3 regions of the Paenibacillus sp. VMFN-D1 genome follow, and region 3 is predicted to be linked to each of the others. Evidence: predicted binding sites of a transcription regulator. Region 3 holds the regulator's gene; each other region holds the start of a gene.
What was found. Region 3 encodes Rex, which represses fermentation and respiration genes when NADH is low (regulators of the CRP and FNR family bind a similar motif). Its sites were predicted from a motif close to TTGTGAAATATTTCACAA; they were not measured.
Positions count from the first base shown of each region.

Region 1: C7820_RS21875 (helical membrane plugin domain-containing protein) is a predicted target of Rex. The motif match lies at 2,552-2,569, and genes of this name have one in related genera.
Region 2: C7820_RS14340 (DUF3147 family protein) is a predicted target of Rex. The motif match lies at 3,670-3,687, and genes of this name have one in related genera.

Region 1 is NZ_QRDU01000003.1:182,834-187,882, forward strand. Features, by position in the region: gene C7820_RS21860 (MBL fold metallo-hydrolase) at 369-1,094, shown strand; gene C7820_RS21865 (TetR/AcrR family transcriptional regulator) at 1,094-1,660, shown strand; gene C7820_RS21870 (CcdC family protein) at 1,785-2,303, shown strand; gene C7820_RS21875 (helical membrane plugin domain-containing protein) at 2,753-3,184, shown strand; gene C7820_RS21880 (NAD(P)/FAD-dependent oxidoreductase) at 3,224-4,402, shown strand; gene C7820_RS21885 (FUSC family protein) at 4,500-5,049, opposite strand, start outside.
Region 2 is NZ_QRDU01000001.1:3,119,329-3,124,377, reverse strand. Features, by position in the region: gene C7820_RS14355 (hypothetical protein) at 1-103, opposite strand, end outside; gene C7820_RS14350 (hypothetical protein) at 433-744, shown strand; gene C7820_RS14345 (fibronectin type III domain-containing protein) at 829-3,429, opposite strand; gene C7820_RS14340 (DUF3147 family protein) at 3,715-4,077, shown strand; gene C7820_RS14335 (DUF3147 family protein) at 4,093-4,491, shown strand; gene hpf (ribosome hibernation-promoting factor, HPF/YfiA family) at 4,637-5,049, shown strand, end outside.
Region 3 is NZ_QRDU01000001.1:652,810-657,858, reverse strand. Features, by position in the region: gene C7820_RS03200 (cell wall elongation regulator TseB-like domain-containing protein) at 1-449, opposite strand, end outside; gene C7820_RS03195 (amidohydrolase) at 491-1,825, opposite strand; gene C7820_RS03190 (redox-sensing transcriptional repressor Rex) at 1,779-2,465, opposite strand; gene dinG (ATP-dependent DNA helicase DinG) at 2,582-5,049, opposite strand, start outside.

The DNA of each region.
Region 1 (5,049 bases), on a different contig from region 3:
GAGCCCTTCAGCGAAGGAGCTCCAAATCAGATTAGACATATGAAAGGGTTTACAATAGGTATTATAGTATAAATCTTCCTGATTGAAAACGCTTTTTTATCCTTTAATTTCATTTTATCTCATGTGTACTGTGTATCGTATATCTTTTGTACCTCGTGTCTCATATTACCTTCATGTCCTCGTATCCCACACCCTCATACCCTCATAACCTCGTGTCCTTAATCCCACACGTTTCTCAGTACATGTTGTTCACCACATGTTTACCAAGCCTTTTCCACATATCCGCTAATTAATTTTAAATTGGGTATTGCCAGAACTAATGTCATTAGTTATTATACTAATATGATTAGTTTGAGGAGGAGTTATCCATGAAAATGACGACCGTTCAGCAAGTAACCCAGGTTGCTTTTATGCCCCGCTTGTTTCCCGTTAATGTGTATCTCGTTGAAGAAGAAGACGGGTTGACCCTAATTGATACCGGTATGCCTTTTAGCATAAAAGGCATCCAGCAAGCCGCCGCCCGCTTAGGCAAACCGATCGTAAGGATCGTTCTTACTCATGCGCATGGCGACCATATCGGGGCATTCGACCTGCTGAAGGCGGCTCTTCCTCAAGTGACGACTTATATTTCCCGCCGCGACAGCCGCCTCCTTGCAGGCAGCAAGGAGCTCGAACCCGGCGAGCCGCAGGAGCAGGTCCGCGGAGACATCCCCGCCCCGGGCAAGGTCACCACGAAGCCTGACGTGCTGCTGGAAGACGGAGACCGCATCGGGTCGCTGCTGGCCGTCGCCTCCCCCGGACACACGCCGGGACATATGGCGTTCTACGACACGCGCAGCGGCGTACTCATCGCGGGCGACGCCTTTCAGACCCGCGCGGCGCTGGCCGTATCCGGCCATATGCAGCCGCTGTTCCCTTTCCCGGCGATGGCCACCTGGAGCAAGGCCACTTCCATCGCCAGCGCCAAACGGCTGGCCGGTCTGAATCCGACCTGGCTGGCGGTCGGCCACGGCAAAATGATTCCGCAGCCGACCGATAAGATGGCTGTCGCCATTTCCCGGGCCGAGGAGGCCCTGAAGAAGGGGGCGGTCTAATGGTGCGCCGCATGGGGCTTGACCGCGAAACCCTGCTGATTGCCGCGGCCGAACTGGCCGATGAAGCCGGATTGGATAACCTGACGCTGTCCGCTTTGGCCCAGAAGCTCGGCGTCCGCTCCCCTTCCCTGTATAACCATGTGAACGGACTGCCGGACCTGCGCAGTGCGCTTGCCGCCTACTGCATGCAGCATCTGGTCGATTTGATGCGCGATGCGGTCATCGGCAAATCTGGCGAGGAAGCGATTCTGAGCTTGAGCACAAGCTACTTGACATTTGCCCGCCAGCGCCCCGGCCTCTATGAGGCCTTTTACAAAATCGAAGCGTCGGATTCCCCGGAGACCGCTAAGCTGGGTGAGCAGCTGTTGAGCATCTTTATTCGGGTTCTCGAACCCTACGGTCTCGGGGAACAGAACACCTTGCATACGATCCGCGGTCTGCGGAGCCTCCTGCACGGCTTCGCCTCCCTGGAACAGAACAATGGCTTTCAGATGAAGCTGGATTTTGACGAGAGCCTGCATTTTGTCATGAGAGCCTTTCTGAAAGGACTGGAATCCGGCACATAACCGCCCGGCAGCCTTGCCCTCAAGGCCAGGTAAAGATGTCATATGACGTTCAAGTTTACTTCTCTAATTGTGTGATATACTATTAGATGTGATAAATGATATTGACAAGAGGGGAGTCCTTGACGTGCCTCATATCAGTCCCTTGTATTTGCAAATTGGAACGACCGTGGGGACGTTGGTTTTGGCCCTGATGACCATATTCATCCGTCTCAAGGCGAGCCACAGACCCGTTACGATAAAGAAAATATTAATTCCGCCGATGGGCATGGCGACCGGTTTCCTGATGTTCGTCGCCCCGGCTGTGAGAATCCCGCTGTGGTGGGCGCTCATCGCCTTTTTAGTCGGCTGGTTCCTGTTCTCCTATCCGCTGATACGCAGCACCAAATTTGAAGTAAGCGGGGGACAGGTCTTTGCGCAGCGCTCCAAGAGCTTTATCATTATTCTCTTCGCCCTGCTTGCCGTCCGCATGCTGCTGCACCAGGTGATTGAGGAATATGTATCGATTCCGCAGACCGGCGCCCTGTTTTTCATTCTGGCCTTTGGCATGATCCTCCGCTGGCGGATTTTCATGCTGAGACAGTACCGGAAATATGCGCCCGCTGCCGTAGATTCGGTATCCGATCCCTTAAATCCGGCGGAATGATCCCATGATTGATATTAAGCCAAATAACGTCTTCCACGCAGGGTTTCCTGCCCGAGGCAAACGATAAGCCAATTTCCTTAAGATAAGGAGATTGGCTTTTTTGATATCAGAAGATTTCCTCAAAAAATAAACCCGCCAATGCATAGCGCTAGGCCGTTTGGAAAATGCTTAAAACGAATGAAACAAGCGGGTCCGCTACGCTGGACGCCCGGCCTGCAAGCTCTTTTCCAATCGATGGCGGCGATACCATGTATATTTTTTCACATTTCTTTCGTAAAGTGGTCCTTTTTACGATCATTTATGTTAACATTAGGAGGACGATAGTGACTAGGCCTTTTCGGACGGAAAAGGTCTTGTGGCTTGTAGATACTCCTTCGAAGGGAGTCTATGAGCTCCTTTTCATTATAAAAATACTTAAGCACAACTGCTTACGCAAAGGAGAAATGGACATGTCAGAAGCAATTTCTGAACAAGAGACACAAAACGTGTCTGTCGGCAAGGAACAAAACGACGTGCTGGACCAGCTGCTCAAACCTGAGGTGCAGGAATCCCTTACGATTCTGGTCGACCAGCTTCCAAAGCTGACTGAGCTTGTGAATCTATTGACAAAGTCTTATGACTTCGCTCAAACCGTCGCTACCGACAAAGTGCTGAAGAGCGACACCGTCGGCGCGATCACCGAAATTGTGGAGCCTGTGAAGCATTCGGTGAAGAACATCGCCGCTACTGTCATCGAAGCGAAAGACCGCGCTGAAGACAGCAACGAAGTGATCGGTCTTTTTGGTCTGCTTAAAATGCTGAAGGATCCGCAAGCTCAAAAAATCTTCCGGTTCCTGAACGCTTACCTTCAAATCTCTGCGGAAAAAGCAAAACAACAATAATCTTTTATACATCTAACCAGTAAGGACGGAGGAAAAACCATGTCAAAACATATTGTCATTTTGGGTGCCGGTTACGGCGGCTTGCTTGCCGCTCTGACCGTACGCAAATATATGAACAAAGATCAAGCACGGGTTACGGTCGTGAACCAATACCCTACGCACCAAATCATTACCGAGCTGCACCGTCTGGCTGCAGGCAGCATTGCTGAGAAAGCGATCGCTATGCCGCTCGAAAAACTGTTCAAGGGCAAAGAAGTCGACCTGAAGATCGCAACGGTCAACTCTTTCTCCGTAGACAGCAAAGAAATCAAACTTTCCGACGGTTCCAGCCTGTCTTACGACGCTTTGGTTGTCGCACTCGGAAGTAAAACGGCTTACTTCGGCATTCCAGGGCTCGAGCAGTACAGCTTCGTGCTGAAGTCTGCTGAAGACGCGCTGAACATTCATAAGCACATCGAAGACCGCATCCGTGAATACTCCAAAACCAAAAACGAAGCTGACGCAACAATCCTCATCGGCGGCGGCGGCTTGACCGGCGTTGAGCTTGTCGGCGAAATCGCTGATATCATGCCTGGTCTGGCTAAAAAATACGGCGTAAATCCAGCCGAAGTGAAGCTGCTTCTGGTTGAAGCCGGCCCTAAAATCCTGCCTGTACTGCCTGACCCGCTCATCGAGCGCGCGCAAAGCAGTCTGGAAAAACGCGGCGTAACCTTCCTGACAGGATTGCCTGTAACAAACGTGGAAGGCAACGTGGTTGACCTGAAAGACGGTCAAAAGATCGTAACCAACACCTTCGTATGGACCGGCGGCGTGCAAGGCAACCCGCTCGTAGGCGAATCCGGCCTCGAAGTGAACCGCGGACGCGCTACCGTCAACGAATTCCTGCAATCCACTTCCCATCCGGACGTGTTTGTGGCTGGGGACAGCGCCGTTGTATTTGATCCAAGCGGACGTCCACAACCGCCAACCGCGCAAATCGCTTGGCAAATGGGCGAGCTGATCGGCTACAACCTGTATGCCCTGCTCGAAAACCATGCGTTCGAAACATTTGCTCCGGTGAACTCCGGTACGCTTGCAAGCCTTGGCCGTAAAGATGCCGTGGCTACCATCGGCGAAAGCAACACGGCCCTCAAAGGCCTGCCTGCATCCCTGATGAAGGAAGCAAGTAACATCCGTTACCTGTCCCACATCAAAGCTCTCTACACGTTGGCTTACTAATCTGTAAACCATCGTTTGACGCATTAAACCAAACAGCCCTCTTTCCAAGGCATTTGCCATGGAAGAGGGCTGTTTTTTTGTTGGGATTGGTGCCCGCTCACCTGCCGTTCAGCGCATGCCGGAGATCGGCGAGCTCCTGCTCGATATCCGGCACCAGCGGCAGCTCCAGCCCGTCGGTTCCCTCCGGCCCCTCTTCCGTCTCCCGCCGCTGCTCTGCGGACTGGGCCATTTTCTCGAGATGGAGCAGCACCGCTCCCAGTTCCTGGTCAGGCAGGACGGGCCGGAGGGCGCTCAGCGCGTAGGAGTTCAGCACGTACCCGAACTGATCCAGCGACCAGATGACGGGCAGCAGCTTCTCCAGCTCCTCCTCGCTGCGCGGAATCTCGCCGAGCGCGGTCTGGTACACCGTCCTCAGATTGGACAGGTGCCGCCGCATGGAGCGCTGCTGGAGGATGAGGCTCAGCCTCGCTGCGGCACTCGCAGGCTGCCGAATGAACAGCAACGCCAGAAACTGCGCCTGGCTGCGGATCGTCCGGCTGAGAAGGTACGGAATCCGGCTGGAAGCCGAGCGGCTGCCGACCAGCAGCACGCCGATCAGGCCGATGACGCTGCCGACGAGCACGTCGGTCAGCCTAGCGCCGGCAAAA
Region 2 (5,049 bases), 2.5 Mb from region 3:
CATGTTTTTGGGTCATATATATGCCGAGGCCTGTCTGAATGCCGGTTTGAATAAGAACAAAACAAACGGCAAAGATGATAGGTAAAGCGATGTACTTTAGCATAGATTGGTGAAATCCTCCGATTCTATTTTTGTTAAATGTTACCACAATTAAACTAGAATTGTCTCTAGTTCGATAAGCCTTTAACAAGCAAAAATCTGCTGAACCTGTGAAACCTGAGGGAGCAGTGGATAAAAAGATCCTGGCGATCATGCCAAGGATCTTTTTAGTGCTTATGCCGGCAATACGGCGGCCGTTCGGGGGCAAAGCTGATAGGATCGATTTTTTTCATAGATTCCGTGTGCCATAGAGCTCGTCTACGATTATAATAGTTTCAAGATGGCGGCTTGCAGCCGTCACAGACGTTAACCTTTCGTAAATGGAGAGTAGTCATGATCCCAAAAGTCTTTACCTTGATACTGATTTGCGCCCTTTGGCTTCCGGCAAACTCGGAGGCGGTTCAAGCTTCGGGGTTATCGTCATGGGAAGGGCCTATACTTACGAAACGCGAACTCATATCCGTTGTCACAAGCCCGGCTGTATCCCCCAAGCTTTCAAATGAGAAAGCGAAGCGGCTGAGGGAGGCCTACGGTCTCGAGCAGCCCGGAATGGAGCCGCGGCAGAGCATCGGCGATTTCGGCGCCAGCTTCCGTATTCAAGAGCTGTTGGCATGGATATGCATTTTATTCCCGGGTTGGGTGTAATTTGGACATACATGATTTACGATCTAAAAATGACAACTCTGTCGAAAAGCCCAGGGAAACTCCAATTCCCCGGGCTCTTGCATTTTACGGGAAGCTGACTTCTACCGGATCCGCATTCATGCGATTGCCGGCGGAACGAATGACAAATTCGTAATTGCCGGATGCCTTGATATTGCTGACTGTCAGGCTGTACTCTGTCTTACCGGGCTGGGCGGTCACATAAGCGTTCCAGTACGGCTTGATTTTGCCGTTCTTCTCATAGATCCAAAAACCTTTGACGGGCTCGCCGCTTCCAGCCGGCATGTTCCAGCGGATAACCGCTTTGCCGCCGCTGGCCTGAACGCTCGCGTCTTCGACCCTCGAAGGCTTGGTGTCCGTGCGCTTGATGCTGTATTGGTCGTAGAGCTTGACGCCGCTGCCCCCGGAGGCTTCGTCTTTTTTGGCTGCGGTATAAGCCTTGATCTGAAGAACATCGGACGAGACCGACACATCAGTAAACATTTTTTTGTTCGGCTGGGTATTTTTTGCCGCAAAATAGTCGTTGTACCCCGGATATTTCGTATAGAACTTATCCCCGAAAGCGTTGGACATCAGGTAGACCGTTCCTTTGGGATTGACCGCGTTCCCTTGCTCATCATAGGTGATCTGGCTTGCTGGGACGACTTTGTCGTTCAGCATTTGGTAGGACCTCATGTACATATGGTCATGCGCTTCGAAAACCATGTCGATTCCCATTTGATCGAAGGCGGGAACGAGGACCTTTTTGTAAAATTGGACCCGGTCGTCCTCCCATTCCCCCGCATTGTCCCCGGCGGAATAGGGGCCTTTATGGAAAGCGACGAATTTCCACTTGGCGTCGCTTTGGGCCACAACATATTTCATCCATTCCACCTGTTCGGCAAACTGCTGATCCTGCTCCTTAATGCTGCCGCTGCTTGTCAGTTCCCCGGCGTACTGGGAGTTGAAGATGAGGAAAAGGGCATTTCCGTACTCAAAAGAGTACACCGACCCGTCATGCGTATTGGCGACCACCTGTTTCGGCAGATGGAAATGATAATAGAAGTTGGAGTTCGGCGTCGTCTCGTCGCCGTCATAATCCTGAACCTCATGTCCGCCGACGACAGGCACGATCGGAACATGGAGCAGTTGATCCTGCGCAAGTCCGAGCATCCATTGCCACTGCTCTTCGAGGTCGCCGTTATCCACAAGATCCCCGGCATTGATCAGAAACTTCGGATCGCCGATCGTCTGAACAGCTTTTTTGAAAGTATCCGCCCAAGGTTCAAAATCCCCCTTGCTGGAGGCCTGGGAATCCGATCCGGCGATAAAATGGAACGGCTGATTCCCTGCATCCGTCGTGAAACTTCCAACAGAACTCCAGCTGTCCGCTGAGCCGCTGCCGACCCGATATTGATAGGATGTTCCCGGAAGCAGTCCGGTCGCCGTCACTTTATGGCTGTAAAATTTCTTTTTCTTGTTCGCTTTCCGGTCCCCTTTGGTGACATAAGTTTGGATTTCTTCCGTCGTGCCCTGGAAGGTCATCGTCCCGCTTACCGGAAAAGGACCTCCCGATCCATTGGAGCCTTCAGCAATCTGCACGACGGACGGGGACGGAGCATCCGTATACCATGCAAACGACCGGGTAGTTTTGGTATCGCCCGTCAAAGTCATATTGATCAGCTTCGGAACGGTAGGGGTGTCTTGGGGATTCCGGACGGTAAAGCTCCAGGAGATGTCCTGTCCCAGCGGGACCCGATCGTCCCTGCCCGTTATGAGCTCTTTGGGCACGCGTACCGTATAGGTCTTGCCGCCTGACAATGCCGGATGCTTGATGCTCAGCGTGACGGGGTCAAGGACTTCCGCCGCGACGGATCCGACCGGCGTTCCCTGAGGATCCGTCAAAATGACGGAGAGGTCCGGGTTGATCAAGACGGGCTTGTTGAACGTTACGCTGATTAAAGCCGAAGGGTCTACCCCGACGGCACCCGGCTGAGGGGAAACGGACCGCATTTCTGTGGGCGTTTCGACCGGGCCGCCGCCGTCCATGGGGAACCCCGTGATCCGAATATCCTTGATCAAGCTCGAGCCTGTGCTGCCGATTCCTTGAGTTCCCTTGGTATTTGTGTTGGAATTGACGATCCAACGGATATACAGGACATCCTGATCATTCGCTGCCTCGGGAAGGGGAGCATCCGTCAGCTTGCATGCATCTGCAGGGCAGTTGAAACGGTTTAAAGTCATTTTAAGCTCAGCTCCCGGAACATCCTCCCAGTGCTGATTGTCGCTGCTGAGTTGAACCTTGAAATCACGAGGTCCCGTGCCGGTGGAGGTCTGCTCCGATGACAGCGCAATGTGTTTGTATCCTTTCGTTGACAAGACAGCGTGCCAATATTTTTTTCCGCTGCCGCTGTCCCAGCCCTGATAGCTCAAGGAATGCTGCCCGCTGTCATAATCTTCGAAGTAGCCGCCGACGTTCCGGAAGCTGGAAACGGTCTGAAATAGGCCGCCCGTAGCCGGAAATACGCCGCTATCTCCTGAATCATCAAAAATCCATTCCGACAGAACGACGGAGTCGTGAGCGGGTTGCTCTGCCCGGACCGTCCCATAAAAAGGAAACATCAGCACGATAAAGAACAGCGGCCAAATCCATGAGGGAAATTTCCTCTTGCCTAAAATTGCAGCCATGTAACTCTCCTTTCGGAACTAAAAATTAAAGCGTTTTAACTTTTGGGTGAGCCATCATGAAGGCGGCCGGCCTGCCATTCCCTGTAAATATACGGAAAGGATATCGGAAACAGAACTTAAAAATGCGGTCTGATCAATAAGCGCGATCAAACGGCAAATGACTGTAGATCTTTCCGTATTGGCTGTGATGCAGATTACAGAAGCTGATCCAGCCCTGTGCTATGATGGGTTCGGTAAAGTTAGTGATTGTTTTCACAAAACGGACGGGGGAGATTGGACATGGCTCTGGCTCATCTATCGCTGATAGGCATTTTGCTGCGGTTCCTTCTGGGAGGCGCAGCTGTGGTGGCGGCATCGCTTATTGCCAAACGCGCGGGAGGAGCTGTCGGTGGTATTTTTGCCGCGTTTCCCGCCGTTTTTCTGGCGGCGCTGCTGACGATGAGGTTTGATTACGGGGCCCGAGAACTGGTCGCCCATTCGATTGATTTGTCCCAAGGCGCTTTGATCGGTATGGCGATTAATGTAGCGTGCGCCGCGGCGGCAGGTTACTTGTGCACCAGCAGAGGATGGAAGAAGGGGCTGACCTTGTCCGTAGGCGGCTGGCTGCTCGTTTCGTTCACGATATCCTATGTGCTGTTCAGCTTGTAAAGGGGGAAACAGGAAATGAAATTACGGGAGCTGCTGCTTCGGTTCGTGTTGGGCGGCCTGGCGGTCGTATTGAGCTATATGGCGTCGGTCCTGCTGCCGTGGAAGGCGCTTGGCGGGATTTTTGCGGCGTTTCCCGCGGTGATGGTCGTCGCCGTGCTGATGATCGGCCTCAGCCAGGGCTCGGAAAAGGCGGCCGCGGTTGCCAGAGGTTCGGTATACGGGATGACCGGCTGCGCTGTCTGCGTCGTGACGGTCTGGTATGCCCTGAAAATAACCGGCGCCTGGTGGCCCAGCCTGATGCTGGGACTTATAGGCTGGTTTGCCGGCTCGTTTGCGCTGCTGAAGGTGAAGGAGAAAGTGCAAAAAATCCAGCACATGCACCGGCTGCCGCGAAAACAGACCAAGCATGTGTAAATGGCCAACTTGCGTCAAGGATCAGTCATGCGCCGGGATGCATGACGTTTCCGGGTTGGTGTGATATTTTTCACAGCGCAGAGTGCCCAGCTGTTTTACAATAAAGTCATGCAAGAGTCCTTTCCCGTTGAAGGAGGCAGATCCCATGGCTACACACATTTATGGCAAACATTTTGAAGTGACACCGGCACTCCAGGCGTATGCCGAGCAGAAGATCGGTTCGGCCCAATCCTGGTTTGACGAGACGGTGACCATCCATGTTACCCTGCTGCTGCAGGCCCGAAAACAGGAGCATGTCGTTGAAGCTACCATTCCCTATCACGGCATGGTCTTTCGGGTCGAAGTGAAGGATGCGGACATGTATGCCGCCATTGACCAGGCCGCGGATAAGCTGGACCGCAAGCTCCGTAAGTACAAGGAGCGGGCGCGCCGCAAGCTGCGCAGCCAAGGCCGCGCGGTCGGCCCCGGCATTCAGGACGGCGGACAGCCGGAACTGGAAGCGCCGGAGGAAGCCTTTGTCATTGCAAAAGAAAAGCGGCTCGTGATGAAGCCGGTGGA
Region 3 (5,049 bases):
TAGTGATCTTTCACCTTGTAGAACAGCTGCCATACGTATTCTCCGTTATAAACACCCGGTACGAGGCGCATGTCTTTGATGCCGGGAATGGAGCTTTTGATTTTGGCCTTCATCTTCTCTTTGGACATACCGCTGCTCAAAAGCTCTTGATGCACAGTATTCTGGCCTTCCTTGGGTTTTCCCTGATCGGTGAACTGCACCCAGACCATGACCTCCTGGCCCGTCTTGTTCGTCCCTTCCACGACCCAGTAGATGCTGTTCTGGTCCCACACAGACTTTTGGGCATCGGCGACCGACACGATTCCGGCTTCCTGCTTCGCTTTGGCAATAGCGGTGTCCTTTTCGCTCCATTGATCCTGCAGCACGTAAATAAAATAACGGTAAGCGCCGAATATGATCAGCAGCAGGGCGACAATGCCGAGAAAGATCCATTTTTTCTTGTTCTTCAACCTGAACTTCCTTTCTGAAAGGTGAGCTAATCATCCCGGTCTTAGCGGGAGAGAAGACCTTCAAAAGCCGCTTGGGCTTCCCTGCGGATGCGTTCCTCGTCCAAAGTGAGACAGCTGCCGTGCTTCACGACCTGCTTCCCGTCCACCCAGACGTGCTCAACGTCCTTCGCGCTGGCCGAATAAATGACGTGTGAAATGAAGTCCGTACGCGGCAGAAAATGAGCCTGATCCGTATTCACGGCAATAAAATCCGCCTTCATCCCGGCCTCAAGTGCACCGACTCCCTCCAGGAACAAGGATTGGGCTCCGTAGATCGTGCCCATACGCAGCGCTTCCGCGGCGGGAACCGCCGTCGGATCTCCCGAGACGCCTTTATGTATCAAAGCGGCAAGGCGCATTTCTTCAAACATGTCCAAATTGTTATTGCTCGCCGCACTGTCGGTTCCCAGGGAAACCGTAATGCCTGCCTGCATCATGTCGGTAACGCGGGCCACACCGCTCGCCAGCTTCAGGTTGCTGCCAGGGTTGTGTGATACCGTCACGTGATGCTTCGCCAAAATGTCGATTTCCTCATCTGTCAAATGGACCGCGTGTGCCAGAATCGTCGGCCGTGAGAACATGCCGAGCTTCTCCAAATGAATCGCCGGACGCGTTCCATAATCGCGTACATTCTGCTCCACTTCCGCCTTGGTCTCCGACATATGCGTATGCATCGGCAGATCCAGGTCATGCGCCGCCTGAACGAACTTCTCAATAAAATCAGGAGGGCATGTGTACGGGGCATGCGGAGAAATCATCGCTGTGATCCGGCCGTCTGCCTGCCCGTGCCAGTCCTTGGCGAACTGAATGGCTTCGTTCAGCTTGTGCCGCTGCACATCCTCCGGGCACAGACCGATGACACCGCGGGTCAGGGCTGCGCGCATGCCGGATTCAGTCACCACTTTGCCTACCTGATCCATATGATCGTACATATCGAGGAACGTCGTCGTGCCGCCCTTCAGCATTTCAAGCACGGACAGCGAAGTCCCCCAGTAGACGTCACTGGACGTGAATTTCGCTTCCATCGGCCACATTTTTTCCTGCAGCCATTCCTGGAGCACCATGTCATCTCCGTAACCGCGCAGCAGCGACATAGCGGTATGTCCATGGGTGTTGATCAGGCCCGGCATAAAAAATAAATGCGTGCCGTCGACGACCTGTACGCCCTCCTCCAGCTGCGGCTCCTCTTCACCGATATAGGTGATGCGGTCGCCCTCAATGACCATCCAGCCATGCAGTACAGGCTGCTCCGGCCGCAAAACGGCAAAGCTGCCGTTCTTGATTGCCCATTTAGGATTGTTTCTCCGGCTGCTCGAGCTCTTCAAATTGTCCGTCATCTTCCGTGTCGTCCTTTCCGTTGTTCAAATAATAAGCGAGGCTGAGCAAATCCGTCGTAAAATCGGCGGCGTGTATCCGAATGCTTGCCGGTGCCTTCAGAATCGTCGGTGCAAAATTCAGAATCGCCTCGATCCCGGCCGCGATCAGCTGATCGGCGACGTTTTGCGCTTCGAAATCCGGAACGGTAATAATCCCGATCCGGATATTTTTACTTTGTATCGTTTCTTTCAGCTCATCCATAGCCTGTACCGTCAAGGTGTTGATGCGCGTGCCGATTTTGGACGGATTGGCGTCAAACACGGCCACGATCTTCATATTTTCCTTCAGGTAAAAGTTATAGTTGGACAAAGCTTGACCAAGATTCCCCGCTCCGACCAGCACCGCGTTGATCTGCTGGTCCAAATTCAGAATTTGACGGATCTTCTCGATGAGATAGGACACGTCATACCCTATCCCCTTACGGCCAAAATCCCCGAAATACGCCAAATCCTTGCGGATCTGCGCCGGGTTGAGATCCAGCTTCTGCCCGAGCTCCTGGGAGGAGACCGTGGCCACCTCCCGTTTGTTCAGCTCATTTAGATATCTAAGATATATAGGCAATCTGCGGACAACCGCCTCGGATATTTTCTCCGATTTCATGCATGTTCCCCCTATTGAACGGCTTGAATATTTATTTGGTTATATAGATTGAACTAAAGTTTTGCATTGAACTTCCTGTTCTAACCGCTTTAGTTCATTCTATCTAATGGACTCATTTAAGACACACCGTCCTGATGAAGCCATTCAGAGATGCGCGGAACCATCTGGTCTGTCTGCATATGCTCCATTTTCGGTCCAGGCAGCGAGTACAGGAAGTATTTCCCGTAATACGATTCGATGACGCGTGTATCGTATACGATAACGATGCCCCGGTCATGGGCGGTGCGGACCAGCCGCCCGAAGCCCTGCTTGAAGCGGATGACGGCCTGCGGGACCGACAGCTTCATGAACGGGTTCTTCTTCTGGCGCTGCAGCAGCTCGCTCTTCGCTTCGACCAGCGGATGGTTCGGCGGCTGGAACGGGAGCCGGACGATGGCCAGGCACGTCAGCGCTTCACCCGGGATGTCCACGCCTTCCCAGAAGCTGCTCGTTCCAAGCAGCACCGAAGCGCTGCTGTCCGTAAACCGCCGGATCAGCTTCGTGCGGCTGCCGCTGTCTACGCCCTGTCCAAGCACGGCGATGTCGCTTTGTGCAAGGGCTTCTTTCAGCGGCTCGTATACCTGGCGCAGCATGCGGTACGAGGTGAACAGCACCAGCATCCGGCCGTGGGTCGCGATCGCGGCGTCCGCCAGTGAGCGGGCCAGCGTTTCGACAAACAGGGCGTCCCCGACACTTCCCTTCACGCTTGGAAAATCCCGCGGAATGACGAGCAGCGCCTGGTCCCTGTACCGGAACGGGGACGGAAGCTGGACCGTCACAAGGCGTCCGCTGTCCTGGTCCTCCTGCAGTCCAAGGTTATCGATCATATACTGGAACGATTTATCTACGGATAAGGTGGCGGACGTCAGGATGACGCTCTTTTTCTTATCAAAAAACAGCTCCTTGAGCTGCTTGCTGACGTCAACCGGAACAGCGTACAGCTGGAGCGATTTACTGCGGAAATGGCCGCTTGCTTCCATCCAGTACACGACGGTTTCGTCGTTCAGCGTCATAAAGAACCGGAGATTCTCCCGCTCGGAGCTGAGGTCCTTGAGCAGCCCGCCGATATCGGTGATCAGGCTGTCGGAACCGTAATCATCCTGCTCCTCCTTGTACTCGGACAGCATCTTTTCGCCTTTGCGGACGATTTCCCCTACCGTGACAAAGATCTGGTTTTCGAGCGCTGCCAGCGTCTCCCACTCTTTCGGCTTTTTCCCCGGTTGAAGGCGCAGCGTATACTGGCCGCCGTCGCCGGGAGCAGCGTCGCTCCGTTCCGGAAGCAGGCCGAAGAGCAATTCGCTCAGCTTGTCCCAGTGCTCTTTGACATCGACCAAATCCTCGCTCATCCGGTCGATTACGGCGGTCCATTCACCGGCCTGCTCATAGGCCGACGATTGAAGCAGCTGGCGAAGCGCCGGCAGCTGCCCGCTCCGGGCGTCCTTATAGAGCCGTGTCAGCGTATGGACGACCGTAAAGTACTTCAAATGTAGTCCGAGATGCTTGCCGGCAACGTCTTCCAGGTGATGGGCTTCGTCGATCACGAGCCGCTCGTAGGAAGGCAGCAGCTGATGGCCTGCCTTGACGTCCGTAAACAGCTTGGAATGGTTCGTTATGACGACATCCGCGATTCCGGCTTCATGCTTGGCCCGGTGGTAATAGCACTTGCGGAACCAAGGGCAGGCACGGCCCTGACAGGAGTCCGAGTCGCTGCTTACCGTCTCCCAGAAGTCTCCCGCACGGCCGCCGAGGCTCAGCTCCTCGTCATCACCCGATTCGGTCTGGGCGAGCCAGACGATCATCTGGGCGGCCGTGATGGTGTCTTCCTTCGGATTGATAAAGTCTCTTCTGTTTATTTTATGTTCAAATTTTCTCAAACACAAATAGTGCTGTCTGCCCTTGAACACGGCTGCCTTGAAAGGAAATGGCACGACCTGCGTCAAGAGTGGGATATCCCGCTCCCGGAGCTGCTCCTGCAGGTTGATCGTATGCGTGCTGACCATCACCTTCTGGTCCTGCTTCACGCTCTGATAAATCGAGGGGATCAGGTATCCGAGCGACTTGCCCGTCCCGGTCCCGGCTTCGATCAGCAGATGCTTGTCCTGATCCAGCGCATTCATCACCTGGTCGAACATGATCGTCTGCGGCTCACGTTCCTCGTAATGAGGCATAATATCGCGCAGCCGTTTTTCGATCTCGGCCAAATATTCCTTAAACTCGACGCCTTTGAGCGGATTGTCGTCCACTTCGTCGCGCGGCGGGGCCATTTCGGTCCAGTCATCCACCTTAAGCGCCAGCTGGCGGTAAAAGGTGTGGCTGTTCAGATCTTGAGCGGGTTCCCGCTCCTTTTCCTGGCAGAGGCCGTCGAAATACCAGCCGAGGTCGCTGTCCTCATCGGCAAACAGCTCGGCCAGCCGCTGCAGCGTAATCAACGGCAGGCTGTTCAGCTCATCCAGGCACTTCAGCAGAACGTATGCCGTTGCCAAAGCGTCGCTGTCGGCCTGATGCGGCCGGTCATGCTGAAGACCGAAGTGTCCGGTCACCATGC